4 regions of the Sporosarcina sp. P29 genome follow, and region 1 is predicted to be linked to each of the others. Evidence: riboswitches for the same ligand, from Rfam matches in the RefSeq annotation. Region 1 holds a riboswitch; each other region holds the start of a gene.

Evidence for each region. Region 1 has a riboswitch for S-adenosylmethionine ahead of metA (homoserine O-acetyltransferase MetA). Riboswitches for the same ligand answer to the same signal wherever they lie in the genome.
Region 2: another riboswitch for S-adenosylmethionine. It lies ahead of CSV68_RS09505 (methionine ABC transporter ATP-binding protein); the one in region 1 lies ahead of metA (homoserine O-acetyltransferase MetA).
Region 3: another riboswitch for S-adenosylmethionine. It lies ahead of CSV68_RS09955 (methionine biosynthesis PLP-dependent protein); the one in region 1 lies ahead of metA (homoserine O-acetyltransferase MetA).
Region 4: another riboswitch for S-adenosylmethionine. It lies ahead of CSV68_RS06830 (bifunctional homocysteine S-methyltransferase/methylenetetrahydrofolate reductase); the one in region 1 lies ahead of metA (homoserine O-acetyltransferase MetA).

Annotation. Positions count from the first base shown of each region.
Region 1 covers NZ_PDYX01000001.1:316,759-324,624, reverse strand. Annotated here, with positions in the region: gene CSV68_RS01535 (HAD family hydrolase) at 1-639, shown strand, start outside; gene CSV68_RS01530 (small multi-drug export protein) at 707-1,153, shown strand; gene serA (phosphoglycerate dehydrogenase) at 1,190-2,776, opposite strand; gene CSV68_RS01520 (thioredoxin family protein) at 3,391-3,705, shown strand; gene CSV68_RS01515 (AbrB/MazE/SpoVT family DNA-binding domain-containing protein) at 3,831-4,100, opposite strand; SAM riboswitch class I at 4,251-4,357, shown strand; gene metA (homoserine O-acetyltransferase MetA) at 4,451-5,359, shown strand; gene CSV68_RS01505 (YetF domain-containing protein) at 5,426-6,130, shown strand; gene CSV68_RS01500 (HAD family hydrolase) at 6,171-6,830, opposite strand; gene CSV68_RS01495 (spore coat protein) at 6,933-7,568, opposite strand; gene CSV68_RS01490 (LysM peptidoglycan-binding domain-containing protein) at 7,716-7,866, shown strand, end outside.
Region 2 covers NZ_PDYX01000009.1:16,371-24,236, forward strand. Annotated here, with positions in the region: gene CSV68_RS09490 (glycine betaine uptake BCCT transporter) at 153-1,640, shown strand; gene CSV68_RS09495 (tRNA dihydrouridine synthase) at 1,902-2,864, shown strand; gene CSV68_RS09500 (pyridoxal phosphate-dependent aminotransferase) at 2,991-4,157, opposite strand; SAM riboswitch class I at 4,386-4,497, shown strand; gene CSV68_RS09505 (methionine ABC transporter ATP-binding protein) at 4,617-5,630, shown strand; gene CSV68_RS09510 (methionine ABC transporter permease) at 5,623-6,291, shown strand; gene CSV68_RS09515 (MetQ/NlpA family ABC transporter substrate-binding protein) at 6,310-7,134, shown strand; gene sdaAA (L-serine ammonia-lyase, iron-sulfur-dependent, subunit alpha) at 7,222-7,866, opposite strand, start outside.
Region 3 covers NZ_PDYX01000009.1:104,109-111,974, forward strand. Annotated here, with positions in the region: gene CSV68_RS09940 (type 1 glutamine amidotransferase domain-containing protein) at 1-447, shown strand, start outside; gene CSV68_RS09945 (hypothetical protein) at 668-850, shown strand; gene CSV68_RS09950 (glucose 1-dehydrogenase) at 938-1,699, opposite strand; gene CSV68_RS09955 (methionine biosynthesis PLP-dependent protein) at 1,848-2,978, opposite strand; SAM riboswitch class I at 3,058-3,158, opposite strand; gene CSV68_RS09960 (DMT family transporter) at 3,315-3,650, shown strand; gene CSV68_RS09965 (DMT family transporter) at 3,653-3,967, shown strand; gene CSV68_RS09970 (methylated-DNA--[protein]-cysteine S-methyltransferase) at 3,974-4,501, shown strand; gene CSV68_RS09975 (FadR/GntR family transcriptional regulator) at 4,507-5,229, shown strand; gene CSV68_RS09980 ((Fe-S)-binding protein) at 5,384-6,103, shown strand; gene CSV68_RS09985 (LutB/LldF family L-lactate oxidation iron-sulfur protein) at 6,128-7,549, shown strand; gene CSV68_RS09990 (LutC/YkgG family protein) at 7,552-7,866, shown strand, end outside.
Region 4 covers NZ_PDYX01000005.1:152,666-160,531, reverse strand. Annotated here, with positions in the region: gene metH (methionine synthase) at 1-1,335, opposite strand, end outside; gene CSV68_RS06830 (bifunctional homocysteine S-methyltransferase/methylenetetrahydrofolate reductase) at 1,316-3,175, opposite strand; SAM riboswitch class I at 3,259-3,370, opposite strand; gene CSV68_RS06825 (hypothetical protein) at 3,535-3,732, shown strand; gene CSV68_RS06820 (biotin transporter BioY) at 3,861-4,463, shown strand; gene bioB (biotin synthase BioB) at 4,463-5,464, shown strand; gene CSV68_RS06810 (CtsR family transcriptional regulator) at 5,827-6,297, shown strand; gene CSV68_RS06805 (UvrB/UvrC motif-containing protein) at 6,309-6,860, shown strand; gene mcsB (protein-arginine kinase McsB) at 6,850-7,866, shown strand, end outside.

The sequences.
Region 1 (7,866 bases):
TTGTATGCTACATATGAGATATTTCCACATACTCAAAATATCGGAATTAATCCCTTTGAAGGACTCTGGGGTGTTTTTGACGATGAGGGGGAAGAATTTCAGAAAATGAAAGAAATTGTTCCTGGCTATCAAAAGAAAGCTTGGGTCAATGGATTGAAGAAATTAGGCATTGATGATGAAGCGTTTGGTTGGGAATTAGCTGATGTATTTCCAAAAGAGCGCAAGAATAATCCATATATATACGAAGAGACATTTGAAGTGTTGGATAAATTGAAAGGGACCTACCAGTTAATTTTATTGACAAATGGGTCGCCAAGTTTACAACAGATTAAACTAACAATCTCACCTGAGATACCTGGTTACTTTGATCATATTATCGTTTCTGGGGCATTCGGTAAAGGAAAGCCTGATGCTTCTATATTCAAGCATGTTCTTGATTTAAGTGGGATCCAAGCAGATGAAGCGCTAATGATTGGTGATAACTTGATGACAGACATTCTAGGTTCAAGTCGTGTGGGTATGCGTAATGTCTGGATTAATCGTGAAAATAAGCTTCCCAATGATGAAGTGAAACCTACGTATGAAATTGACAACTTACATGGTTTATTTTCTATACTTACCACATTAGAAAACCGATGAGATCATCTCATCGGTTTTGATTCTGTTATACTTATTTTTAATTGTTCGTACAGTAAGGAGGTAAATCATGTTAGGCTATTTCTTGGTGTTTTTTGGAGCGGCTATACCGTGGATTGAAATCATGATTGTCGTTCCGTTAGGGATTATTCGAGGTCTATCACCTATGTGGGTGATCATTCTTTCATTTGCGGGCAATATGGCAACTGTTCTTCTTTTGATTGTTGGTTTCCAACATATTAAAGAATGGATGGCACGTAGAAAACAAAAGAAGGGGAAAAGCCAGTCGAAACGCCAACAACGTGCAGAACAAATTATGAACACCTATGGATTACCGGTTTTAGCACTTGCGGGACCAATATTAATTGGAACACATATCGCGGCTTTTATTGGTCTAGTATTAGGTGCGAAAAAAATGAATACCGCAATTTGGTCAGCCGTAAGCATTGCACTATGGTGTTTAGTGTTCGGAATACTGACTGCTATGGGGTTTGATTACTTCGTTGATCGTACATAAAAAATCCAGCTGAATATCAGCTGGATTTTTATATTCTTATAAATCGATTGCTTTTGCATCATTTATATTTTGAACTTCTTTAATACGCTTGATAGAAGCTGATTCGACGTGGTTATCAACAGCTAGCATCATAATAGCATATCCGCCTTCAGTGGAACGTCCAACCTGCATCGCTGCAATGTTGATATTCTCTTCTGCTAGAAGTGTACCTACACGACCGATTGCTCCTGGTTGGTCCATGTGGCGGATAAATAATAAATGACCGCTTGGAATCACATCTACTACATAATCGTCTACTTTTACAATACGTGCGCCAAGCCCGTTTAGTAGTGTACCCGCTACTTTGCGAATACCTTTTTCAGTAACAATTTCTACTGTGATCAAGTTCAAGAAACCTTTTCCAGTAGTTGTCTTTTGCTCGTTCACTTTGATGCCATAACGATCGGCTAATAACTTCGCGTTTACATCATTGACAGTTTCTCCAAGATTACGCTTCAAAATACCTTTGACTGTGTTACGCGTTAATGCGCGTACATCGTAGTTTGCCAATTCACCAGCATATTGAATATTGATTTCATGTATAACTGAGTTTTGGATTTGTGATAAGAACATACCCAATTTCTCTGTCAGATCGAAGAAAGGCTCGATTTTTGCCAACACATCACGAGAAACAGACGGCAAGTTTACTGGGTTACGAACAGATCCTATTGTCAAGAAGTTCACTACATCACGGCTTACGTCGACCGCTACTGATTCCTGTGCTTCGAATGTACTCGCTCCTAAGTGTGGAGTCGCAATTACTTCTGGTAAAGTTAATAATTTGTGGTCAAGGAATGGCTCTTCTTCGAATACGTCCAATGCTGCACCCGCTACTTTACCGGCAACGATTGCATCGTAAAGTGCATCTTCATCAATGATTCCACCGCGTGCACAGTTGATAATTTGTACGCCGTCTTTCATTTTCTCGAATGCCTCTTTATTGATCATTCTACGCGTTTCTTTTAGTAAAGGTGTGTGAACTGTAATGAAGTCCGCTACTTTAAGCACTTCATCAACTGTTCCAATTTCAATACCTAATTTCTTTGCAACATCTTCCGTTAGGTACGGGTCATATGCCACTACGTTCATACGTTGTCCTCTTGCCCGTCTTGCAACTTCAGCACCGATACGGCCAAGCCCGATGATTCCCAAAGTTTTGTCTTTCAATTCTACACCAAGGAATGACTTTCTATCCCATTTATTGTTCTTCAACGAGTTGAAAGCTTGAGGGATTTTGCGTGCCATAGACATCATCATTGCGACTGTGTGCTCAGCTGCAGAGTTTGTGTTACCGTCAGGAGCATTCACAACAATAATTCCTTTTTCGGTAGCTGCGTCCAAATCAATATTATCAACACCTACACCTGCACGACCGATAATCTTTAATTGATCAGCTGCTTCGAGCAATTCTTTTGTAACTGTCGTCTGACTACGAACTAATAGTGCATCGAAATCTTTGATACGTACTTTCAACTGATCGGGTGTCATGTCAGTTTCCATTACAATTTCAAATCCTTCTGCTTGTCGTAATGGGAAAATTCCATCCTCGCTAAGTGGGTCACTAATAAGTATTTTAAAAGCCATAATATTCATTCTCTCCTTCGATTGTTTGTAGTGTTTTTGTTTGGAAAAATGTGAAGCAATTGACCGTATATGTATGTTTCGTGCTACCCCCCTTAAAGGTAAAATAAAAAAGCCTTCCATCCCTTACGTATAAGTAAGGGGCGAAAAGCTCGATAAACTAACGCGGTACCACCCTTGTTTCGCTGCAATTGCAGCCTTCATTCAGCATGCGTAACGTGCACGTGACGGATCAGCCTACTAGATGTTCAGCTAATCAATTCGGAAGTGCCCCCAACCGCGGAATTTGCTAACTTTCACCACTGCGTCAGCTCTCTGGAAAATTCTTTTTAGGAAGGTATCTCTTCGTCAAAATTGTTTAACAACTATTAATTTAGAATTAATCATAACACGTCAAAAACTATTGTCAATTGCTTTTCCAGAAAAAACGAAAAACTGTCAAACGCGAACGTAGTTATTGAATTATTTGTGAACGTTCGTGTTTGGGCGGTTAATTATAAAAAAACAACTTGAATTGAACTAAGTGGTAGGAAATAGCCTAAGTCGTCTGAAGGGGAAAAGTGCAGGTAAGAGTGTTATAGTGAGCTTATACTATTCAGTTAGAGGAGTGTTGGAAATTGAGAAAATTAGAATCTCTAGAGCAATTTGAGCAACTTAAACAACAAGAAAGAGTGATTTTCTTATTCACTGCAGACTGGTGTCCCGATTGCAGAGTGATAGAACCATTCTTACCGACACTAGAAAAAGAATTTGCAGAGTATGAATTTGTTTCGATTGATCGAGATGAATTTATAGATCTTTGTAGTCAGTTGGATATATTCGGTATTCCTAGTTTCGTGGCATTCAGCGAAGGAACAGAAACAGGCCGTTTCGTTAGTAAAAACCATAAAACTAAAGAAGAGATCGAAGAGTTTATTAATAGTCTAACGTAACGCATTGATTCTCCATGAGGGAATATTGGAGCAATTTAACAAGAGAACTGAAGACAACTGTAAAAGTTGGTTTCAGTTCTCTTTTTTATAAAAAGATATTCTAGCATAAGCTTTTAAGTCTTATGTTATGTGAAATCTTTCAGTTGCTCTATAAGGATTTTTGCGCCTCGTGGACTGATGTATAGACCGTTTGACAATTGTTTGTTTTCATCCATCACATCACCGGTGATAAAACACGCTCTGTTAACCTGATATTTTCTCAAAATGATTCTATCATCTTCTACGAAAATTTCAATCGGATCACCCTTATCGATCGACAAAGAATTTCGAAGTTCTTTTGGAATGACAATCCTCCCGAGATGATCAACTTTTCGAACAATACCTAAAGACTTCATAAGCTCCTCCTCGAAGAAAAGTAATTGGTATTTTCTATTATACACCAAAAAATACTATCTACAATTTACAAAGCTTGAATGCGCAGAACAATTTGATAATTCTGCTATACAATTAAATTATTAATGCTATAATAGTCAGTAATTAAATATTTCTTATCAAGAGAAGCTGAGGGATTTGGCCTGATGAAGCTTCAGCAACCTCTGTGCATACAGGAAGGTGCTACCTCCAACAAGATTGTTGTCTTGAGAGATAAGAACGATGAACGGTCAACCCTCATTTTCTTATCTAAGAGAATTGAGGGCTTTTTTGTATAGAAATAGTAATAAAAGAACGTCAAGGGGGAAATAGCATGCCGATTAACATACCAAAACATCTACCAGCAGGAGAATTACTGAAAGAAGAAAAAATCTTTATTATGGATGAAGAACGTGCGATCACACAGGATATCCGTCCAATTAACATATTGATTTTGAACTTAATGCCTGAAAAAGAGAAGACCGAGTTACAATTGCTTCGATTGCTTGGCAATACACCTTTACAAGTAAATGTCACGTTCCTTAATACAGCTACCTATGTTTCGAAAAACGTCAGTCAGACCCATCTAGAAACCTTCTATACTACTTTTGAACATGTCAAAAATCGTCGTTTTGACGGTATGATTATTACAGGTGCCCCAATTGAGCTTCTACAATTTGAAGATGTAGTCTATTGGCAAGAGTTGGAAGAAATCATGGAATGGACAAAAACGAATGTTACATCTGTTCTGCATATTTGCTGGGGTGCTCAAGCAGCGCTTTATCATCATTACGGAATTGATAAGTTCGAATTGACAAAGAAGTGTTTTGGAGTATTTTCACATGACATTACCGATCCGACAGTGAATTTGGCACGCGGATTCAATGATGTATTTGTAGCGCCACACTCACGCCATACGGGTGTTTCATTAGAAGAGATAAAGAATCATCCCGATTTGACTCTTCTCTCATCTTCTGAAGAGGCAGGTGCATTCATCGTGATCTCAAATGATGCAAAGCATATTATGGTAACTGGACATTTAGAGTACGATGCACACACGTTGGGAGATGAATATTCTCGAGATGTAGAAAAAGGTGCCGATATTGATATTCCTGTAAATTATTATCCAAATGATGATCCATCAAAAGAACCTATGAATACATGGCGTTCCCACACGCATTTATTATTTTCCAATTGGCTCAATTACTATGTCTACCAGAAAACACCTTATAACTGGAGTTAAAAGAATTGCTGTATAAATTGCTATAATTTGCACATACTCCGAATACTGGAGGTGTATGCAGTGAACATAGATGAATTTTGGGAATTGGCTTTTTGGGAAATGACTTTACGAACGGTGATTTCATTTATTGTACTGTTAATCTTGGCGCGTTTCATGGGGAAGAAACAAGTGTCTCAATTGACTTTCTTTCATTATGTGACAGGTATTACAATCGGTTCGATTGCAGCCAACTTGGCAGGAGAGTCGGAAACACCTTTCTTAAATGGTTTGTATGGAATGGTTTTATGGGCAGTGTTAACGATCATTGCTAACTTTTTATCATTCAAATCCATCAAGCTTCGCGTATTACTTGATGATAAACCAATGATTGTCATTCAGAATGGAAAAATTCTAGAAGGTTCCATGCGTAAATTACGGTTAAGTTTCAATGATCTAAATATGATGTTACGAGAGCAGTCGGTATTTTCAATGAAGGATGTAAATTACGCGATATTCGAAACGAATGGTAATTTGAGTGTCATGCTAAATGCAGGCGAGAAGTATGCGACAAAGAAAGATGTCAAAGCCCCATCACCACCGCCAAAATATATTCCAACTGAAATCATTACTAACGGGAAAGTAGAAGAAAAGAATATGCGGGAACTTCAATTGACCGATACGTGGCTAACAGAACAATTAAAAAAGCAGGGGATTTCTAAGCCTGAGCATGTTCTCTATGCAGAAATTCAGACAGATGGTAGTTTATATATTAATACATTAAAATCCACTTAACGTGAAGAGCTCTGAAACTATCAGAGCTCTTCGCGTTTTTTTATAATATTTCCCAATTTCTTTGTTTGGCCACAGCAGTAAGTTTTTCATCTGGACGAACTGCCACAGGGAAGCCAACTTTCTCTAAGACTGGAAGGTCGGAAATGCTGTCTCCATAGGCATAGCTATTGACCCAGTCGATAGTTTCTCCATGTAGTGCTTGGTAAATTTGTTCATTTTTACGTGTACCTTGAATATGTAATAAGGGCTGATCCATAGCGAGTTGTTCGCCATTTGAAGGGATATCTGTGCCAATAATTTGATCAAATGTCAGGTGACTTGTAACTGCTTTTAAGAAAGGAGTGTAGGCTCCAGAAACGAGCAAGACATGGTATCCGTCACTACGATGCTTTGCCAGTCGATTAATGACTTGTTCATTGAAGTCCGGCAACATTACGGTATGCATGCTTTTAAAAAACTCTTGAAGTTCCGTTATCGTCAGTGAGTCTAAGGCTTTAAGATAAATGTGCATCGAGCGCTCTTTCATAACAGATTCAGGCAGTATCTTTAATTTATAGCGAATGTAAAGTGGTAATATCGAACGATAGAACTTTCTATAATGCTGCTTGTACGTAGGATGATTCTTTAATTGTTCCATGAGTAATTTAAAGGTTTCTTTAGTGTACAACGTACCATCAAAATCAAAGATCGCAACTTTCATATAGACACTCCTCTATTGTATTCTTCTACATAGTATACAAATATAACGAGTGTAAAAGCAAAAAGCAGATGGAGAAAAACTCCATCTGCTTGAATCGTTAACTTATTGAAGGTTATTCGGCATACCGGGTTGACCTTGAAAAGATGCAAAAGAATTAAGCAACATATTCATATCCTGATCATTTAATTGTGGAACTTGATAATACTGATGCTTGTTTTGGTAAATGGACAATTCGTATGCCATCTCTATACAGTTGGGCACAGAATCTGCAAGTACACGGCGGACGACTGGATTACATACTTCTAATGAAGCAGCGGTTTTGCCTGTAGCGCCTTCTTTTGTAGCGCCTAGCAAAAAGCCGGAGATGATTTCATCATTGATTTCACCTGTAGATTGAATAGGTTTAGACGGTGCTTTTTCTTTCATCCCGTAAATGAAATCGCTGCCTGCTTTCATTTGATAGCGCTGTGTAGGATGTGAAGGGTCTTTTCCAGTCTTAAAACTTTCGACAAGGATATTGTACTCATCCAGCGTGAATCGGTATTGTCGATCAAGAATATCGAGAAGTTCTGGATCTTGGACATGTGGACGTAAAATCATCGCTTGGTTCAATGCTCCAAGAGTAGCGCTTAAAACCTCTTTGACATCAAATAACTCATGTCCACCGTGATTCATCGATGGGGGAACCGCTCCGCCTTGCATGTTTTGAGATGTTTCGAATTGATTTGTCAAATATATTTCCTCCTTTAAGAGTCATGTGCATCGAGAGTATTATGTGGAGTCATCGAAATTTTATACATATGAAATGACATTCACCACTCATGCATAGTTCGTAACGCACTAACATATCATAAGGATAGAACTCAAGAAGGGTAGTGGAGATACATGCAGATTCATGTAGTTTCGCAAGGTGAGAGTTTATATAAAATTGGTAACATATACGGTGTGCCATACGAGCAAATAGCCGAAGTAAATGAATTAGAAAGTGATATACGATTAGCTGTAGGACAAGCGCTTGTCATTCCAATAATAGGTT
Region 2 (7,866 bases), on a different contig from region 1:
TCCTGTCTATGTTTGTCATGCTTTATGAATAAATAAAGTAACTCATTTGATATTCCCCTCTATTTTTTACCTTTTGCCTTCTCCCGAAAGTATATGTATAGTATATAATCGTTCATTAGTTGAACAAGTAACCTTATTTTGAAAGGAGAAACATGAGAAAAATATCAAATGTCTTTTACATTACGATCGCATTGATCGTCGTTACGGTTGGGTACGGCGTATTTGCATCGGAAAGCTTCGAAACCATTACAATGAATGCAAAGAATTTTGTCGCATCCTCATTTGGATGGTACTACTTGCTGTTGCTTTCATTATTACTATTATTAAGCATTTTCCTCATTTTTAGTCCGTATGGTAAGATTCGACTCGGTAAAGATACCGACCGACCTGAATTTTCTACGGTTACGTGGATTGCTATGCTGTTTTCAGCAGGAATGGGTATCGGATTAGTGTTCTATGGAGCGGCTGAACCTTTATCACATTTCGTCAATCCAGCAACAGAAGATCCAAACACCGATGAAGCCTTTAAGGAAGGATTACGTGAATCATTCCATCACTGGGGACTTCATGTATGGGCGATGTATGGAATAGTTGCACTATCTCTCGCTTATTTTCAGTTCCGTAAAGATGCACCTGGTTTAATTTCAGCAACATTGAAACCGATTTTTGGCAAGAAGATGGATGGTCCTTGGGGAATATTCGTTGATGTTCTTGCAGTCTTTGCCACCGCATTTGGTGTTGCAACAACTCTCGGTTTCGGTGCTGTTCAAATTAATGCAGGGCTGAATTATTTGTTTGGGATTGAGATCGGAACATTCTCTCAGTTTATTATTATCGCTATAGTTACAGTACTGTTTATCATTTCCGCTTCGTCGGGACTAAGTAAAGGGATCAAGTATTTATCCAATACAAACTTGGTACTTGCTGTGTTACTTCTTGCATTCGTTGTTGTGTTGGGACCGACGTTGTTAATATTGAATATGTTTACTGAATCACTTGGTGGTTACGTAGGAAATCTAGTTCAAATGAGTCTACGTACAGCACCGCTTAATGCAGGTAATCAGCAATGGCTGTTTGACTGGACGATTTTCTACTGGGCTTGGTGGATTTCATGGGCACCGTTCGTCAGTATGTTTATCGCACGTGTCTCAAAGGGCCGTACGATCCGAGAATTCATGGTGGGTGTCCTTCTTGCACCTACATTGCTTTGTGCATTTTGGTTCTCTACGTTCGGTACGACAGCTGTCGACATACAGCGTCGCGGAATAGCCGATATCGCAAGTTCTTCGTCTGAGCTAGTGGTCTTTGAAATGTTTAACGAAATGCCGTGGTCGTTTATTATTTCGATTATCGCCATTCTATTAATTGCATCGTTCTTCGTGACTAGTGCTGACTCTGCGACGTTTGTGCTCGGTATGCAATCGACGTATGGGTCACTGACACCGCCTACTAGTGTAAAAATGATTTGGGGTATTATCCAATCGTCCATTGCATTAATTCTGTTATCAGTGGGTGGCTTGGCTGCCTTACAAAACACGATCATTATTGCCGCCTTACCATTCTCGTTCGTCATGTTATTGATGGTCATCTCTTTAATGAAAGAGTTGCGCAGAGAGAAACCAATGCGTAGGCAGTGGTGAAATAGTAGTTGAAGCCGTTGCTGTAAATAGCAACGGTTTTTAATTTCCCATACGGTATTAAGCGACTCTGTTTGATGAATAAACCAACATCAAATAGAGTCGCTTACTAATAAATTTTAGTGGTAGCTCAAAGAAGTGGAATTCATCTGTGCATTTTTTGTATAATAGTGAGACTGGCATCTGTAAGGGTTGAGTATATGTAATAAAACCATTTTTTGTACACACAGCTGCAGGTTTTGAAGAGAGGATTTGAACGTAACGATGAGTACTAATTTTTGGCGTGATCTACCACGGCCATTTTTCATACTAGCACCGATGGAGGATGTAACGGATGTTGTTTTTCGCCATGTAGTAAGCGAAGCTGCACGTCCGGATGTATTCTTTACGGAATTTACGAATACGGAAAGCTTTTGTCATCCAGAAGGAATCTTCAGCGTGCGCGGACGTTTGGCGTTTACAGAAGACGAACAGCCAATCGTCGCTCATATATGGGGAGACAAGCCTGAACATTTTCGCGAGATGAGTATTGGGATGGCGGAACTTGGTTTCAAAGGATTGGATATTAATATGGGATGCCCTGTGCCGAACGTTGCAACAAAAGGTAAGGGCAGTGGGCTGATTAACCATCCTGAAACTGCCGCGGCAATTATTCAAGCTGCAAAAGCTGGAGGATTACCTGTCAGTGTCAAGACGCGTCTTGGCTACACTGACATTGAAGAGTGGCGCACATGGCTCAGACATGTACTGGAGCAAGATATCGCGAACCTTTCGATCCATCTCCGTACTCGTAAGGAAATGAGTAACGGCAATGCACATTGGGAATTGATTCCTGAAATCAAAAAGCTTCGTGATGAAATAGCGCCCGACACATTGCTGACGATCAACGGGGATATTCTTGATCGTCAAATGGGTATGGAGCTTGTGGAGAAGTACGGTGTGGATGGGGTTATGATAGGACGTGGAATATTTCATAATCCGTTTGCATTTGAAAAAGAGAAGAAAGAGCATGATCATAAAGAGTTGCTGGATCTTTTGCGTCTACACTTGGACCTCTTTGATAAATACTCGACAGAACTTGAACCTCGACTATTTAAACCACTACGTCGTTTCTTCAAGATTTACATTAAAGGGTTCCGTGGAGCAGCCGAACTTCGAAATGAATTGATGAGCACGAATACGACAGATGAAGTGCGTGCACTACTGGACAACGCAGACCTCGATTAATATATTTCAGAAAAGCCTGTAACGAAAATGATTTTAGACATGTGAAAGCCTCCTTACCATTCCAGAAATACTGGGATGAGTAAGGAGGCTTTTTGAATAATGGATGTTAGGTGCAATTACATGTTCTTATTTAAATAAACCGAGCTTTTCAATACGACGAACCGCTTCTTGCAACCGTTCTTCACTTTCTAACAACCCAACACGAATATATCCTTCTCCATGAACACCAAATCCGTTCCCTGGTGATACTGCGACGTCTGCTTTATCCAGTAATAAATCGGCGAAAGTTTCGCTTGTAAAGCCTTCTGGGACAGGTAGCCAAGCGAAAAATGAGCCGGTTGGAGCTGTGACATCCCAACCGATGCGTTCGCACTCCGTTAGCAATACTGTCAGGCGACCTTGATAGAGAGCCACTAACTCTTCAACGCATTGTTGAGGTCCCGTCAATGCTTCAATTGCGGCACGTTGAACTGCTGGGAAGATACTAGTGAATAAATGGTCTTGCAATACATTTAAAGCTTCAATTATTTCAGAGTTACCAACGGCAAACCCAACACGCCAGCCTGCCATATTATACATTTTGGAGAGGGACAGCATTTCAATGCCGACTTCTTTTGCCCCTTCTGTTTGTAAGAAACTTATAGGTTTCTCACTCTCGAAACCAATGCCTCCATATGCAAAATCTTGTAAGACAGCAATCTGATTTTCTTTAGCAAATGCTACAGTTTTTTCATAAAACTCGGGAGTTGCTGTGACGCCTGTAGGATTACTAGGATAGTTTAAGTACATTAATTTAGCATCTTTTTTCTGATCATCGGTTAGTTCATCGTAATCAGGAAGAAATTCATTTTCCTTACGTAACGGCATCGTATCATATCGAATGCCGGCTAAACTTACACCTGACAAGTAATCGGGATAACCAGGGTCTGGCAGCAATAATAGGTCTCCTTCATTCATAATAGCTAAAGGTAGTTCTACAACACCAATTTTTGTGCCGCCTAGTACCGCAACTTCAGTTTCAGGGTCAATCGTGACATCGTATTCACGCTGATAATATTCAGCGACTGCTTGTTTTAAAGCAAGAGTCCCTCTGAATGGAGAGTAACCATGTGTCGCTGGATCTTCAACAGCTTCTTGCAACGCTTTAATAATATGAGGAGGTGTCGGCTGATCAGGATTTCCACGCCCTAGATTAATCACATCTCTGCCTTCATCCATAGCCTTTTCTACTTTATTTAATAATATCGTAAAGAAATGCGGAGGGAGATTCTGTAACCGGTTGGACAATGCCATAGTTTATTCCTTCTTTCTTTGATAGGGTATTTGCGTTAAGTATACATAGATCATACTAGACTTTTCAATAGAAGGTTTACTATTCGATTCCAGATGATTGCAAAAATTGAGTGCAATAAACAAAGTTGATAGAAAAAGTCGGATATTCTGTTGAATTGTCGTTATTCACCTTGACAGTTTTATTAATTCAGATTAGTATATGTTTTACGCATATAATTTAATATCAATCTCTTATCAAGAGTGACTGAGGGAAAAGGCCCGTTGAAGTCCAGCAACCCCTTGAATGAATCGAGGAAGGTGCCAAATCCTACAGCATGGTTTTCCATCTGAGAGATAAGCTGAGAATATTTCAGTAATTCTTTCATTTAGAAAATGAAAGAATTTTTTTAATTTAAAGAGAAGTGTTAATGCCATCAATTAATTATTATTATTTACTTGAATGTAGAAAGAAGTGAGAACATGATCCAAATTCAACATTTGTCTAAGGTATATCAGACAAAAGAAAGAGTGGTAAAAGGTGTAGATGATGTATCACTAGACATCGAGACTGGAGAAATATTTGGTATTGTCGGTTATTCAGGAGCGGGAAAAAGTTCTCTCATACGCTGTTTGAATTTGTTGGAAAAACCAACGAGCGGCACGATCTTAATTAATGATGTGAATTTAACAAAACTATCAGGAGTTCAACTTCGGCAGGCGCGCTTGAAGATTGGAATGATATTTCAGCACTTTTATTTAATAAGCCAAAAGACGATTTTCGAAAATGTCGCATTTGCTTTACAGGCAGCCAAAATGCCGTCAGATAAAATAGAAATTCGTGTAATGGAACTACTGGAAATGGTGGGACTGTCTGAAAAACGCAATGTATATCCCGCGCAGTTGAGCGGGGGGCAGAAGCAACGCGTTGGTATTGCGAGAGCCTTAGCCAATAATCCATCCGTTTTGCTTTGTGATGAAGCGACATCTGCACTGGACCCTAACACGACGATGTCTATATTACGATTGTTGAAAAAGATCAATAAAGAATTGAATATTACCATTGTGTTAATTACGCATGAGATGAATGTGGTAAAAGAGATTTGTGATCGCATGGCGATTATGCAGGATGGTAAAGTTATTGAAGAAGGACAGGTGTATGACATCTTTTCTAACCCGGTTCAACCTTTGACAAAGGAGTTTATTAGCAGTGTAGTATCTTATGACATCCCTGAAGCTGTCATATCTAATTTGGTCGGTACACTGATAAAAATCACATTTAAAGGTGAAGTAGCGATGGAGGGTGTGATTTCCGATACAATGCAGAAGTATAGAGTCAAAGGAAACTTCCTGCATGGATCGATTGAATATATTCAAGAACGAGCACTTGGGATTTTCTTAATGGAATTACAAGGTGAACATGAAGAAGTAGAGCAAGCGATTGCATACATACTTGAACAAAACGCACAAGTGGAGGTGATCCGACAACATGTTTGATCTAGCCCACATCATGGAACTTATGCCGGATATTATGAAAGCATTTGGTGAAACACTTTATATGATCGGCATCTCCCTTTCGATTGCGCTGATCATTGGGTTGCCGCTTGGTGTTCTATTATTTACAACAGATAAAGGACTATTTTTAGAGAACCGTGCAATTAATTCGGTTGTTGGATTTTTCGTCAACATTATTCGCTCGATTCCATTCATTATTCTACTTGTAGCCCTAATACCATTGACGAAACTAATCGTTGGAAATACGATTGGACCGGCAGCTGCAAGTGTATCGCTTTCTGTTGCAGCGATTCCTTTCTTTGCGAGGATTGTTGAGACGTCCATGCGTGAAATAGACAAAGGGGTTATAGAAGCAGCCATTTCAACGGGTGCTTCACCATGGATGATTATTTGGAATGTGCTACTACCTGAATCTAAGTCGAGTATTATCCAAGGACTTACACTGACGTTAATTAACTTAGTTGCCTATTCAGCAATGGCTGGATTTGTTGGTGGTGGAGGAATTGGAGACTTGGCCATTCGTTTCGGCTATTACCGATATGATGACAGTATTATGCTAGTTACCGTCGCCATTTTAATAGTGCTAGTGCAGTTGATTCAATTTGGTGGAGACCGTTTTTCAAAAATGATAGATAAAAGATAATAGGGGAGAGATGGATTTATGAAGAAACTAGTACTGGCATTCATTCTTACTGCGCTGGTTGCGGCATTGGCAGCTTGTGGAGGAGAAAAGTCTACCGAAAAATCGGATGACGATAAAAATATTCATTTTGGTGCAACAGCAGGCCCTTATAGTGACATGTTAAAAAAAGCCATTCAACCAGCACTTGAGGAAAAGGGATATACTGTTAAAATAACAGAATTCAGCGACTATATTCAGCCGAATATTTCGTTGGACAGTGGAGATATTGATGCGAACTTATTCCAAAACATTACGTACTTGGAAAACTTCGAGAAAGAAAACAATATGGAACTTTCTGAGTTAATTATAGTACCGACAGCGCCATTAGGTATCTATTCAAACAAATATAAGTCTCTTGAGGAAATTGAAGATGGGTCAACTATTACTATTCCAAATGATCCAGTGAACGCAGCGAGAACGTTATATGTATTGGAAGATGTAGGGTTAGTGAAAATGGATGAAGAAATTGACCAATTAACGGCATCTGAAAAAGATATCACAGAGAACCCGAAGAACTTAGTGATTCAGCCGGTTGAGGCAGGGCAATTACCACGTTCAGTTGAGGGATCTGATTTGGCAGCAGTACCTGGTAACTTTGCTATTGCAGCAAATATGGATTTATTAGACGCACTAGCTTTAGAAGATATGCCGGATAAGTTCCGTAATGTGGTAGCTGTGAAAACAGATAATGTAGATAAGCAATTTGCGAAAGATATTATTGAAGTAGTAGAATCTGAGCAATTTCTAGAAATAATCGAATCCGAATTTAAAGGTTTCGGCAAACCAGCTTGGATGGAAAAGTAATATACAACTAGATAGTAGCAATGCAAAAAATATACCAGGCGTGAAGACAATAGAAAGTGTCTTCACGTCTGGTATTTTACTGCAGAATTATTCTGTTTCTACCAATACAATATCATCAATAATAGGTACATCGCGTTTTAACTCTGCAAGCATTTCCTCGTCCACTGAGCCGTCGATTTCACAAATCGTAATAGCGGGGCCGTCAATTGCAAACCGTTCATTCGCCATACGGGCAATATTGATTCCTTTTCTCGAGAGAATACTTAAAAGGTCGGCGATGACTCCTTTTTGATCGGTATGGCGAATCAATAGTGCTGGACGTTCGCCTGAGAACTTTAATGGATAATCATCGAGTTCCTGTACTTCAATTTTACCTCCACCAAGTGAACTGGCGAGAACTTTTATTGTGTTGGTCAATCCTGTTAACTCCACAAGTACGGTGTTTGGATGATAGCTACCCAGCACGCGTTTCGTGAATTCATATTCCAAACCTGTTTCGTTCGCAAGTTCTTTAGCGTTCGGAATTCTTTCATCGGTTGTATTGTAACCCATGACACCAGCCAGAAGCGCTAAGTCGGTACCATGTCCTTGATAAGTAGTGGCGAAAGAACCCATTAATGAAAACTTCGCACGAATAGGTTGCTCATTCAAAAGCTGATGTGCAACATTCCCAATTCGAACAGCTCCAGCAGTGTGTGAGCTTGATGGACCAATCATGACAGGGCCGATGAT
Region 3 (7,866 bases), on a different contig from region 1:
TACAAAGAAGCTGGACATGAAGTAGAAGTGATTGGCGCGGAAGCGGGAACTGAAGTAACAGGGATGAAAGAAAATACAAAAGTGAAAATTGATAAAGCAATTGCTGACGCTAAATCATCGGATTATGATGCTTTGTTTATTCCGGGCGGATTTTCACCTGACATTTTGCGTGCAGATGATCGTTTCGTAAAATTTGTCAAAGAATTTATGGATGCAGAAAAACCTGTATTCGCAATTTGTCACGGCCCACAATTGCTCATCACAGCGAAAGCACTTGAAGGACGCGATGCCACAGGATACACGTCTATTCGTGTAGATATGGAATATGCAGGTGCAAAATACGCGGACAAAGAAGTAGTAGTTTGTCAGAACCAACTCGTAACAAGCCGCACACCTGATGATATTCCGGCATTTAATCGTGAATCACTTAAACTTCTAGAGAAATAATAATTGTTTCGACCGTCAAGGTGTAAAAGCCTTGGCGGTTTTTTTATGCCTTCTTAACATTAAAACGCCGCTTACAACATACGATAACAATACAATTTCACATTCGTTGAAAAAGATTCTCAATTGTACTTGAAAAAGGTTCTCAATGAGAGTATGCTAAAAGCAACGAATAAATCGGAGAGACGATCGCGTCTTACAATGGAAAGGTTGGGGATCTACTATGTATAAGATTGTTGCATGGGCGGTATTAGCAGGGATTGCATTAGGTACAGTAGCAGGATTTTCATTTGGAAGTAAAGAACTGGCAGGAATGCTCGCTGGAGTGGCGGCACTCGCATTTATAGCGGCACCTGCAGCGGTCGTCTATGCAAGCGAAAAGAAGAAATGGCAGCAAGCTCATTAATAGACGAAAAAGCATCCGAAATTTTGGATGCTTTTTTGTATGATTTTCATTAGATATTCCCAAAGATTTTTCTTGAAATACATAACCTTAATATGCAGACCATCCATTGTCAGCTTCCATGACAACGCCGTTAACATAAGAGGATTCATCTGATGCAAGGAATAGTGCAATGTTTGCAATTTCTTCCTTAGTTCCCGGACGGCTCATCATGTTTACGCCCCTTAGAGCTTGCTTCATGCCGAATTCATCCGGTTGAGTCAAACTGTTTGTGATATTAGTCGGTATTTGCGCTGGGGCAATTGCGTTACAGCGGATGTTTAATGGACCGTATTGAGAAGCAACGCTTTTTGTCATCCCTGCGACCGCATGCTTTGAAGCGGTGTAAGCAAAACCACCTCTACCACCTGTCACTGCTGAGATAGAAGCCATGTTGACGATAACCCCTGACTTTTTTTCTTCGAAGATAGCTAATGCTTTACGAGTTGCACGCATCACACCTGTTGTGTTGATTGCCAATACTTTGTCCCATACTTCATCTGTCACTGTAGCCGCAGAGTACATATTGTCCATAATCCCAGCATTGTTCACTAGAATATCAAGAGTACCGAATCGCTCAACTGCTGTATCAATCATTTTTTGTACATCTTCCTCAACTGTCACGTTGGTTTTAACTGCTAGCGCTTCACCGCCAGTACTTTTGATCGTCTGGACAGTTTCTTCCGCACCTTCCATATTCATATCTGCGATGATAAGCTTTGCGCCTTCACGGGCATACAGTACAGCAATTTCTCGTCCAATCCCAGAACCAGCGCCAGTTACTACTGCTACTTTATTTTCTAAACGTTTCAACAATATCGCCTCCAATAGTATTCGTATGTTCTTTTTTATTATATACTTTAATGTCTAACTATTGAAAGGTTTAGCTTCATTGCTTTGACTACATAAAAAACTCGAACTGTCATAGTTAAGCTGACGGTTCGAGTTGTACTGTTTACTATTATTGAACTTTTATGCCTTCGACTACTTCTTTTGCAGCATAAAGAGCTTGTTTCACATCAGCAATCAAATCGTCTACATCTTCGACTCCAACCGAGAAACGTAGTAGACGGTCGTCCACTCCACGGCGATTACGTTCTTCCAATGGAATATCCATATGTGTCTGTGTAGTTGGATACGTGATAAAGCTTTCCACACCACCCAAACTTTCAGCGAATGAAATAAGGTTCATGTTTTCAAGGAATGGTCCCACCCACTCGCTATTCTGTACACGGAATGACAACATACCCCCAATACCAGCGTAGAGCACATCGACAATGAGTGGTTCTTGTTCTAAATAAGATACCATTGCTTTCGCATTCGCGTCATGTTGTTTCATACGTAAGTGCAATGTTTTTAGACCGCGAACGACAAGCCATGAGTCAAGGGGAGACAATGTAGCTCCAATCGCATTATGGTTAGTAAATAGGCGTTCGCATAATTCCTCACCCTTTGCGACGACTAAACCTGCTAGTACGTCATTATGTCCCCCGATATATTTCGTTGCACTATGAATGACAATATCTGCACCTTCTTCAATAGGTCGCTGGAAATAGGGTGTTAAGAACGTATTGTCGACAATTAGCAATAAACCATGTTTTTTTGCCAATTCCGCATACGTACTGATTGCTATGTTTTGCATTAATGGATTGGTGGGTGTTTCCAAGAAGATCGCTTTTGTGCGATTAGTAATCGCTTGCTCGACTTCTGAAACATCATCGAACGATAAGTATCGCGTCTTCACATTGTACGTCTCTTCATATTGATTAAATAAGCGATACGTACCGCCATATAGGTCTTCAGGCGCTAATAGTTCTGAATCTGTCTTAAATAAAGATAAAATTAGTTGAATGGCTGCCATTCCAGAACTGCACGCATATCCTTGATCACCGGATTCCAAGTTTGCAATTCCATCCTCTAAGACAGAACGCGTAGGGTTTTTTGTACGTGTGTAATCATATCCAGTAGATTTGCCCAGACCTTCATGATGGTATGCTGTCGACAAGTAAATCGGCGTATTTACTGCTCCGGTTTTCTCATCACTGTGATTTCCAAGTTGTACTAATCTAGTTTCTAATCCGTTGTTTGTCATGAATATCCATCCCCCCAGAAAAATAAAAAAGAACCTCTTCTTTTCGAATAGGCCCTCGAACATACAAGTGTATACAGTATTCTCATCTTCAAGGTGGTGTCACCCTTGGAATTAGCACCGTGCCTGGGGCTGGTTGCTGAGACATCGCTGGGCCTATCCCTCCGTCTCTCTCGATAAGAATATTCACAATATAGGCAAAACTGTTGACGGATTTATTCTATCATGCAGATATACTAGATGCAAGTTCCCTTTTATCGTCATTCGATGATTTTTTGTTTCAGTAAAAGATTTGCTATACTTATAGATACTCTTCACGATGGAAAGGAGATTTTTAATTTGGCTTGGGGGTATGTCGCGCTGGCGGCTATTATAGAGATTTTCTGGGTAGTCGGTCTTCGTTACTCTGAAACAGTTATTCAATGGACTGGAACCGGTGTGGCAATTGTTTTCAGTTTTTATTTCATTATTAAAGCATGTGAAAAATTACCTTCCGGGACGGTATACGCAGTTTTTACCGGATCAGGTGCCGCTGCAATCCTTTTAGTGGATATATTCATCTTTCAAGCAGGCTTCACATGGGTTACGCTGACATTCATCGGATTAATCGTCATTGGGGTAATCGGCATTAAGTTGACTACAGATGAAAAAGCGGATACAGAAGGAGGTAGCTGACAATGGCTTGGGTGTACTTGGCTATTGCGAGTCTCGGGGAGATTTTCGGTGTGGTAAGTATTAATTATTATTTACAGAAGCGTTCAATTAAAAGATTGTTACTTATTGTGGGGATATTTGGTTTCGGCTTTGTTTTTCTATCACTTGCGATGCGTGAAATTCAGATGAGTACAGCTTATGCGGTATGGACAGGGTTAGGAGCAGCAGGAGCCGTATTGATGGGGATTTTGATTTTTAAAGAATCTGCTAGCATCAAACGTCTCTTCTTTTTATCACTCATTATTCTCGGTGCAGTCGGCTTAAAGTTATTCGGATAAAGGGGAGTGAACATACTGGTTTATTGGACACAATTTGATTTCGACGAATGGACAGTGACACTAGCTGCTACAGAAAAAGGACTTTGCTACGTGGGACTTGCCGAAAAAAGTTTGGAACATATGAAGGATTGGACTAAGCGATTTGATAATAAAGAATTAAAGGAAGATGAAACAAAGCTTGAAGTCTATACGAGTCGGTTCATAGAGTATTTTTCAGGGAAAGCTACTGGTTTTTCAGAGCTGTCGCTTGATTTAAAGGGAACACCCTTTCAACTGCAAGTATGGGAAGCACTACAACGAATACCATATGGTGAAATCGTAACTTATTCGAAAATTGCAGAACAAATAGGAAAAGTATCTTCTGTTCGGGCTGTAGCATCTGCAATAGGCAAAAATCCGATATTGATCGCGGTGCCTTGTCACCGTGTGATTTCAAAAAGTGGAGGATTGTCAGGCTATCGTGATGGTATGGAACATAAAAGTAACTTGCTGCAACTGGAGAAATCGAGCTTGATAAGTGATAGGACGGAGTGAGCAACATGAAATATAAGCAAATTAAACAGAAGAAAATATATGAAGAAGTGGCGGATAGTTTATTAGACTCCATTCAATCTGGAGAGTTAAAGCCGGGTGATAAATTAGATTCTGTACAGCAACTGGCTGAAAACTTTACAGTTGGCAGATCAACAATTCGCGAAGCCTTATCAACATTACGTGCTAGAGGGCTTATAGAAATGCGACAAGGAGAGGGAACATATGTCAAGGAGTTTTCATCCGTCGATATGATCTTTCCGTTACAGAGTGCCATGCTCATGAATCAACAGGATATTCAACATTTGTTAGCTGTGAGAAAAATAGTTGAGACCGGAGCCGCAGCAAATGCAGCCGAATCCCGTACAGTATACGATTTAAAAAAGATGGAAACTGCACTCAATGAAATGAAAAAGCATGCCGGGGATATTTTGCTAGGTGAAAAAGCGGATCTAGACTTCCATTTTGCAATCGCAGAAGCAACAAAAAATCCATTATTGGTAAATTTGTTGAGCCAAGTGGCAGGACTAATGAGTGAATCGATGAGAGAGACACGTCGTATTTGCCTTTATTCGGAGACTGCGACAGTAGATCGTTTGCATGATGAGCATGAGGCCATATTTTTAGCGATTAAATCACAGCAACCAGAAATTGCGTCTAGTACTATGCAAGCCCATCTTCTGAATGTGGAGTCTGTTCTAATAGATCATTGGAAGTCAGTAAAAGAATAACATTACTCACTCATTTTCTTTTGAGCGATTTTTTTATAGCGAAATAAATGAATGCTCTGTCAATGAACAAATCTTTGTAGTATGCTATGTAAAATATTAGTCATCTGATGACCTGTTGACTGTGTGAAATATTTTAGCGAAGAGGTGAAGTGAAATGAAGGTTAGCTTATTTATCACATGTCTTGTAGACATGTTTTATGCAGAAGCCGGCAAAGACATGGTAGAAGTATTGGAAAGACAAGGCTGTGAATTATCGTTTCCAAAGGGGCAAGTTTGCTGCGGACAGCCTGCTTATAACAGCGGTTATGTAGAAAATTCCAAATCGGCAATGAAGAATATGATCAAGGCATTTGAAAATGCGGAGTATGTTGTCACGCCTTCAGGATCTTGTGCCACCATGTTTAAATTGTATCCTGATGTATTCAAAGATGATCCCAATTGGTTACCAAGAGCGCAAGAGTTGGCAGATAAAACGTATGAGTTCACTCAGTTTCTTGTCAATGTATTGCAAGTGGAAAACGTTGGAGCTAAATTGATGGGAAAGGCCACTTATCATCCGTCTTGCCATATGACGAGATTACTAGGCGCAAGTGAAGAACCAAGAAAGCTATTGAATCAAGTGGAAGGACTCGAAATGATCCCTTTACCCAATGCACATAATTGTTGTGGATTTGGCGGAACATTCTCCGTGAAGATGGGAGATATCTCTGAACAAATGGTAGATGAGAAGGTGAATAGTGCCATGGCGACTGAAGCAGATTATTTAATTGGGGCGGACTGTGGTTGCCTGATGAATATTGGCGGACGAGCAGAACGTGTAGGCAAGCCTATCCGTGTTATGCATATCGCGCAAGTATTGAATAGTCATGAGTAAATCAAAAAAAGTGAGGTGATAGCAATGGCGATGAAGTTCAGTAAGAAAAACTTTACAGATCGTACAAAGGATAATATTTCAGATGATTTCATGAGGCAGGCAGTGGCGAGCGCACAAGAACGTTTGCATGGAAGAAGACTCGATGCTGCAGAGGAGTTAGGTAGTTGGGAAGAATGGCGTTCACATGGGGAAGAAATTCGTCAGCATGTTCTTGAAAATTTAGATTATTATTTACATCAGCTAAGTGAAAATGTTTCACAACGTGGTGGTCATGTATTCTTTGCGAAGACCGCTGAAGAAGCTAGTGAGTATATTCGAGATGTCATCAAGAAAAAAGAGGGCAAAAAAGTTGTGAAGTCGAAATCCATGGTAACGGAAGAAATCAATCTGAATAATGTTCTAGAAGAAGCTGGATGCGAAGTCATTGAGACAGACTTAGGTGAGTATATCCTTCAAGTAGATGATCATGATCCACCCTCTCATATCGTAGCGCCAGCACTTCATAAAAACAGAGAACAAATTCGCGAAGTATTTGCGGAAAAACTTGACTACCACAATACATCTAAACCGGAAGAATTAGCTTTGCATGCACGTGAAAAACTGCGTCAAGAATTCTTGGATGCAGACATAGGTATTACAGGTTGTAACTTTGCGATAGCTGAAACAGGCTCGATTAGTCTTGTGACGAATGAAGGGAATGCACGACTTGTATCCGCATTGCCGAAAACTCAAATTACGGTAATGGGTATGGAGCGGGTGGTACCTTCATTTGAAGAATTCGAAGTACTGGTCAGCTTATTGACGCGAAGTGCAGTAGGTCAAAAATTGACGAGCTATGTCACGGCGTTAACAGGTCCTAGAGATGAAGGGGACGTGGATGGCCCTGAAGAATTTCATTTAGTCATTGTTGACAATGGTCGTTCTGAAATATTAGGGACAGAATTCCAGTCCGTGTTGCAATGTATCCGATGTGCTGCATGTGTCAACGTGTGTCCCGTTTATCGCCATATTGGCGGGCACTCATACGGCTCTATTTATTCGGGCCCTATTGGTGCTGTGCTATCGCCGTTGCTTGGAGGCTACGACGATTTCAAGGAGCTACCTTTTGCATCCACGCTATGCGGAGCATGCACGGATGCTTGTCCGGTGAAAATCCCTCTTCACGAACTACTTCATTCACACCGTCGCATCATGGTGGAAGAAGAAGGCCGATCACCTATTTCAGAGAGGCTGGCAATGAAAGCATTCGGGATCGGTGCTTCTTCCAATCCGTTGTACTCTATGGGCTCAAAGGTAGCATCTACCGCGATGAAACCGTTGACGAAAAATGACCGGATTTCAAAAGGTCCAGGTCCACTGAAAGACTGGACAGACTTACGGGAGTTCCCGGCTGTCGGAAATACGCGTTTCCGAGACTGGTTTTATGATCAGAAAGGAGGCAAATAAGCATGGTAGGATCGATACAAAACCGCGATGCTTTTCTAGATAAGATTGCGGCACAATTAGGTCGCGAACCGAAAAAGAAAGTAGAAAAACCGATATGGAAACATCAACCTCAGCGCACTGTGTTAGCAGATGCTTCTATAGATGATTTACTCGAAGTATTACGTGTGCAATGTGAGCAAATTCATACTGATATCGTCGAAACGACAAAAGAATTGTTACCGGTTGCGCTGGATGAAGTCGTAAAAGCATACGGTGGCGGACCGCTATCTCTATGGAAAGATGAACGTTTTGGGGAGTATGGATTATCGGACCTGCTA
Region 4 (7,866 bases), on a different contig from region 1:
TACCGCGTCAAAGCGTTCTTCACCATCTTCCAGGTTAATGGAGTTGATGATCGCTTTACCTTGTGAGAATTTCAGCGCTTCTGCAATAACATTTTCATCTGTCGAGTCAATGACTAGAGGGACTTTAACTTTCTTCACTACTTCTTGCATGAACCGAGTCATATCATGCAATTCATCGCGGTCGGGATTCGCAAGACAAATATCCAATACGTGCGCTCCGCGTTTTACTTGTGCACGTGCGATTTCAGAAGCTTCTTCAAATTTCTCTTCTACTATAAGCTGCTTGAATTTACGCGAACCAATAACGTTTGTGCGTTCACCAATTAATAGAGGACGCATAGTATCGTCATAGAGTAAGGGTTCAATACCTGAAACTGCATGGCCATGAGGCTCCGCCATTTGACGGGGCTTTAGATCTTTCACTGCTTCCCTAATTGCGCGAATATGGTCGGGCGTCGTACCGCAGCACCCGCCAACCATATTCAACCAGCCTTTCTCGGCAAAGCCTACGAGCTTTTTTGATAGGGACTCGGGTGATTCATGGTAATGTCCTTCTGCGTCGGGCAATCCAGCGTTTGGATAGCATGTAACATAGCCTGTCGCTAATTCTGATAATGAGCGTAAATGGTCTGTCATAAATTCAGGCCCTGTTGCGCAGTTCAACCCAACCGAAAGAGGTTGAACGTGTTCAATGGAAATATAGAATGCTTCAATACTTTGTCCTGCAAGTGTTGTACCCATAGGTTCGATTGTGCCTGAAATCATAATAGGGATTTCGCGTCCAAGCTCTTCGAACGCTTTTTTAATACCGATCGTTCCGGCTTTAACGTTCAGCATATCCTGACTCGTTTCCATTAGAATCAAGTCACTACCTGCTTCGACAAGTGCCTTTGCTTGAACGTAGAAGTCATGAGATAGTTCATCAAATGTAATGCCGCCAGTAACGGAAAGCGTCTTTGTCGTAGGCCCGATCGCGCCTGCGACAAAACGTGGCCAGTCTGGTGTGGAGAACTTTGCTGCACTCTTTTTTGCAATTTCCACAGACTTTGCATTAATTTCATCCGCACGATGACCAAGTGAAAATTCATTCAATACAAGGGGGGTACCACCAAATGTATTCGTACAAATAATATCGGCACCAGCTTCTAAGTACTCATCGTGAATTTTCTCTAAAATGTCTGGGCGTAAAACGCTCATGTATTCGTTACATCCATCGTATTCTTCTCCACCAAAGTCTTCCGTTGAGAAATCTTCCGCTTGCAGCATCGTCCCCATCGCGCCATCAATAATAAGGATTCGTTTGTCTAGTTGTTCTTCAATAGGATGTCTCTGCATGTGATAATTCCCTCTCCTTCTGCTGGTCTATTTCCTTAATATACTCATACAACTCTAATGTCATATCGTAACGAAGGAATGGTGTGATGAGATACAACCCATTAAAATACTGAGCTGCAGTATCAATCAATTCTTTTGCGATTTCCAGTCCTGTTTGAGTTGATCTTTCACGGTCTTCTCCACATTCACGCATCCTTTCCAACACATCTTCTGAAAGCTTGATGCCCGGCACTTCGTGATGTAGGAACTCTGCATTTCGTATATTTGTCAATGGCATGATACCGATGAAGATTGGTGTATCCAAGTGTTTTGTAGCTTCATATACATCGATAATCTTTTCTTTTGTGTAAACTGGCTGCGTGATGAAATAGTCTGCGCCCGCTTCAATTTTCTTCTCAAGTCGTTGTACAGCTCGATCGATTACACGTACGTTCGGATTGAAAGCCGCTGAAATAGAGAAGTTGGCCTTCTTGCGTAATGGCTTACCGGAGAATGAAATGCCTTCATTCAATTTCTTAATCAATTGTAATAACTCCATGCTGGAAACATCGTAGACGCTTGTAGCGCCAGGGAAGTCGCCAACTTTTGTCGGATCGCCTGTTACGGCTAAGATATCGTGAATGCCTAATGCATCGAGCCCCATCAAATGTGATTGTAAGCCGATAAGATTATGATCACGGCACGTTAAATGTACAAGCGGGCGGATATTATGTTGCATCTTAACGATCGAGCCCATCGCCATGTTGCTGATACGAGGGGAGGCAAGTGAATTATCTGCCATTGTTATAGCGTCAACGCCTGCGTCATATAACACATTTGCGCCCTTAATATACTCTTCTGTTTCCAAGTGGCGAGGTGTATCTAGCTCTACAATTACCGTTCGCTCTGTTTTGGCTTTTTCGTGAAGAGGTTGATGTTTTGTAGGTCCCGCTTCATGAATCACGATAGGTTTTGTCGGTTGCACGACTTTTTTTGTGATAGGTGCTAGTCGCGCTAACTGTGTTTTGGCTGCTTTAATATGCTTAGGTGTTGTTCCGCAACATCCACCGATCAACCGAACACCTTGATCGCGAAGTAATACAGCAGCGCGTCCGAAGTATTCTGCTTCTGACTCATAGACTATACGTCCGTCTTCTACATCTAATAGACTGGCGTTTGGATATGCCGATAAAAATGCTTTTTCAGGTAATGTTACGTTATCAAATGCTTGAATCGTGTGGTAAGGGCCCAAGCGACAGTTAACGCCTACGATATCTGCTCCAAGCGATTCAAGTTGATGAAGTGCATCATTTAATGAAAGTCCGTTCTGTAATACGCCAGGATCATGCATAGACACTTGTGCGATCAATGGAACATCTGTGATTTTCTTTAACGTGGTAACTACAGATGATAACTCCTCGAAGTCGTAATATGTCTCTAGTAGAAGACCATCTGGATCACCTGCCAATAATGCATTGGCTTGTTCTAGTACGACTTTTTCTATTTCATCCAATGTAGCATCACTTTTACGTATTCCGCGCACGCCACCAATTGTTCCTAGAACAAATTGTCCCCCAGGTGCGGCTGCGCGTTTTGCGATTTGAATGGCGGCCTTATTGAATTCCGTCACATGACTTTCTAAGCCGTAGCGAGCTAATTTATTCGCATTAGCGCTGTAAGTATTCGTTTGTATGATATCTGCACCGGCCGAGATGTAGTCTTGGTGAATTTGCTCTATAATTTCAGGCTTCTCTATGTTTAGTTCTTCATAGCAATAATCAATTCCGTAAGAATATAAAATCGTCCCCATTGCACCATCAGCCGTTAAGACGTTCGTTTGTAGTTTCTCTAGCAATGACATAACTCCATCTCCCCTTTGCTTTTTCTAATCAAAAAAAGCCTTCAAGTGTATTAGAAGGCTTTGTAATCTCAATGACTAGTTCCCTCTCATCTTTTCAGAGTGCCAATTTGACAGACTGCTGGAAGTAGCACCTTGCCAAAATGGCTGGTTGCTGAAGCGTCGTCGGGCCAGTCCCTCGGCTTCTCTTGATAAGATATGTTTCTTATTCAACTATTTAGATTATTCTAACCACATCATAGCGGCTTTGTTAGATATCGTCAAGTGAACGTTTGGTGAAGTTCATAGTGCAGGGTTAGTGCATAGAGAAATTGTGGTATATATGCTAAAATCAAAGAAACAACTCGAAAAGGTGAGGAATTATGCGATTCTTTAAATACTCATTTCCAATCGCTGTTCTTGTAGGTACACTTGCTTGGATCATGATAGGTAACAGTTATGAAGAAGTTGCTTATGATATGCGTGTGTACATTACAATTGCGGCTGCTATATTCAGTGGTTTAATCTCAAGCGTTTTATTCCGTAAAGAAAAAGAAGAACAGATTGATGAAAAGAAGTAGGCTGTCAGCATTTGTGCTGCAGTCTTTTTTTTATTCACTTTTTAAGGTTAACTTAAAAATAAATAGTGTTGACGTATTATGAGTTAACCGTTATTATTTTTATGGTAACTAATATAAAAAGAGGTGACATGGTGGCAATAGCGACAGAGAGACGACCGGTAAGTAGGTTCAGTGCATTAACTATTGTATACAGCGGGATGTTTGCATCATTAATGATGATTGGAGCAAATATTACATCCTTCGTGCCATTTTTAGTAGTTGGTGGGGTACCCATTACATTGCAAACGTTTTTCGCGATCTTATCAGGACTATTACTTGGTAGCCGTCTAGGTGCGTTGTCTATGACGGTCTATATGTTAATAGGACTAGCAGGTGCACCCGTCTTCGCTAAATTTTCAGGCGGTTTCGGTCAAATCTTAAGTCCGACGTTTGGCTTTATTCTCACCTTTATTTTAATCGCTTATGTAGCTGGAAAAATTGTCGAGCGAAATAAGACTCTGCCTGCTTTTATAACCGCGGCACTAGTTGCTACGGCAATCAACTACATACTAGGTACGAGCTGGATGTATGTTGCGTACAAGATGTGGGCTGCTGCACCCGACGTGTTTACCTACAAAATTGCATGGTTATGGATGATGCCTCCGCTGCCAAAAGATCTAATTCTAGCTGTACTGTCAGGCATATTCGCGTTTAGAATGTCAAAACACTTGAAAGTGAGGCGTACACTATAATGAATTACCAAAAACTAGCTACTCAAGTGCTGGAAGGGCATGAAGTAACTGACGAGGAAGCACTCGCAATATTGAATAGCCCAGACGAGGATTTACTATTACTATTGCACGCAACATACTCGATTCGATCGCATTACTTCGGAAATAAAGTAAAGTTGAATATGATTATCAATACGAAATCAGGATTATGTCCGGAGAACTGTGGTTATTGCGCACAATCCATCATTTCAAAAGCGCCTGTCGAAAAGTATGCGATGATGAAATCGGAAGAAATACTAGAAGGTGCAGAACGTGCTGCTGCTAATAAAGCTGGTACCTATTGCATCGTAGCGAGCGGACGGGGACCGCGTGAAAGTGAACTGGACATAGTTATTGACTCTGTTAAACAGATTAAAGAAAAACACAAAGGAATGACGGTATGTGCTTGCTTAGGTATTTTGAAACCTGGACAAGCAACTCGTTTGAAAGAGGCGGGAGTAGATCGCTACAACCACAACTTAAACACATCCGCAGAGCATCACGAAAGTATAACGACATCGCATACATACGATGATCGTGTTAACACTGTAGGATTGGCTAAAGAAGCAGGCATATCTCCATGTTCAGGCGTCATTGTCGGCATGCGTGAAACAAAGCAAGACATCATCTCTATGGCGCGTAGCTTACGCGAATTGGACGCAGATTCCATACCTGTAAACTTCCTGCACGCGGTGGATGGAACACCGTTAGAAGGAACATCAGAACTGGACCCACGCTACTGTTTGAAAGTCCTGTGTCTATTCCGCTATATCAACCCTAGCAAAGAAATCCGCATCTCCGGTGGACGTGAAGTTAATCTTAGAAGTCTTCAACCACTAGGCCTCTACGCCGCAAACTCTATCTTCGTCGGCGATTATCTCACAACAGCTGGTCAAGAAAATGATCAAGATCAAAAAATGCTTGAAGATATGGGCTTCGAAGTCGACCTCGAACCGTTGCGCAAAGAACCTATCACTATATAAAGAGAAAAGAAGAAAGAGTTTGTATACACTATGACTGAAGACAATCCGCTAGAAGGATTTGTTCTTCGGTCTTTTATTATGCAGACAGTATTCTATGTAAGAAGAGTATAGTAGGTAATCGTAAGTGGAAAGTATCCATCTAGAGCATCGATCAACGGCACTTACCAACTCACCTAGTTTTTTTGTCAGGTGATTCATTGAATAATCAATAGCCTAATGTGACAACCTAGCAACAGGTTTCCTTTCAACGTAATAAGGTATACATATAAACAAATGAATTGCATCCCGCCTAATTTCTGCGATACAATCAAGTCAAAGATAGTCAAAGTCAACTAGATGAACGAGCGAAACGAGGTGACGAGATGCGTAATATTTCTGACATTATAGAAGGATATTTGAAGTCGATTATAGAAGAGGAAGATAGTGCTTCTATTGAAATCAAAAGAAACGAGATTGCTGAGAAATTCCAATGCGTACCATCACAGATCAACTACGTGATCAAAACCCGGTTTACCGTCGAAAGAGGCTACGCCGTAGAGTCTAAGCGGGGGGGCGGAGGCTACATACGGATTTACAGGGTGCGTACGAACTCCCGAAAGGACTTACTTGAACAAGCGTTGGGGATTTTAGAAAGTGAAGCATCCTCTACAATGGCGGAAGATGTCATTATCCGTTTAATTGAAGAAGAAGTCATTACAGAACGTGAGGCTAAGCTGATGCTTGCCGCAGTGGGCCGTGCTACTTTGCGTTATATGTTACCTGAGCGGGATGCATTACGTTCGCGTATTCTTCGCGCTATGTTAGTTACATTAATTTATGAAGAGATAGAATGAGGTGAATCTCCATGCTTTGTGAAAACTGTAAGGAACGACCAGCTACTGTAGTGTTTAAACAAGAAACATCTAATGGTGTAACAGAGCGTCATTTATGTGATAAATGTGCGTTTTACTCACAAACATTTTCTTTTAGTCCGGATCAGGAGCCGTTATCCATTCAACAATTTCTAGCACACTGGTTGGGCGGATCAGAATTATTTTCAGAACAAAAAGCCGATGAGAGATTGCCGGATGGTCCAAAATGTCCGAATTGCGATTTGACCTTCCATCGTTTCCTTGATATCGGAAAGTTTGGCTGTGCAGAATGTTACGAAACATTTAGGGGGCAGCTACCACGAGTGTTTGCGAAATTGCATAATGGACATACTCAGCACCGTGGAAAAATCCCTGTTTCACTTAATGAACGATTTGCTTTAAAGAAAAAGCTTGAAGATATCCGTACAAAAATGCGGGAAGCCGTAGAAAATGAACGTTTTGAAGAAGCGGCCACTTTACGTGATGAGGCGAACCAAGTGAAAGAGCAACTGTCCGATGGGGGTGATGATCAACATGTCATTTGAAAAATTCATCAAACAGGAACTCACAGGCTGGATGGTAGCGGAAGGTGAGCATGCTGATATCGTCTTATCCACAAGGATCAGGCTGGCTCGTAATTTGCGTGATCATCTATTTCCAATAAGTGCTTCGCAGGAAGATGCAAACCGCGTAAGCGAAGCGTTGAATCAAGCGGTCGAGACGATGCAAGATCACCACTTTACAGGCACGACAATGGAAGATTTATCACCACTGGAAAGACAAATTTTAGTTGAGAAACATTTAGTCAGTCCGCAGTTGATCAATCCTGAAAAACATGGATCGGTTTTGCTGTCGGAAGACGAAAAAATTAGTATTATGGTGAATGAAGAAGATCATATTCGCATTCAATGTATTTATCCAGGCTTTCAAATAGATCAGGCGTACGAACATGCTGATCGAGTAGATAGCGAGCTGGAAGTGAATTTGAACTATGCTTTCGATGAAACATTCGGCTATTTAACAAGTTGTCCATCCAACACAGGTACGGGAATGCGCGCGTCTGTCATGATGCATTTACCTGCATTAACCATCACTAAGCAAATCGAGCGAATTATTCCTGCGATATCCAGGCTTGGGATGGTTGTACGTGGAAGTTATGGAGAGGGCAGTGAAGCACTCGGTAATATTTATCAAGTTTCCAATCAAATCACACTTGGCAAATCAGAAGAGGAAATCTTGAAAGATCTGGAAAGTATCTCTAAGCGCCTGATTGCGCATGAAAAGAAATCTCGTGAATTATTATTGGCTAAGTCGGAAGTTCACTTGGAGAATAGATTATTTAGGGCACTTGGTACATTGACTCATTCGCGGATCTTGCCGTCAGCAGAAGCGGCAAAATGTTTGTCTGATGTCCGTTTGGGTATTGATTTAGGTATCATTGAAAATATTGATATGACCGTCTTGAATGAATTGATGATTTTCATGCAACCAGGATTTCTCCAACAATATGCGGAAGCGGAATTAACATCTGATGAACGAGATATACTTCGT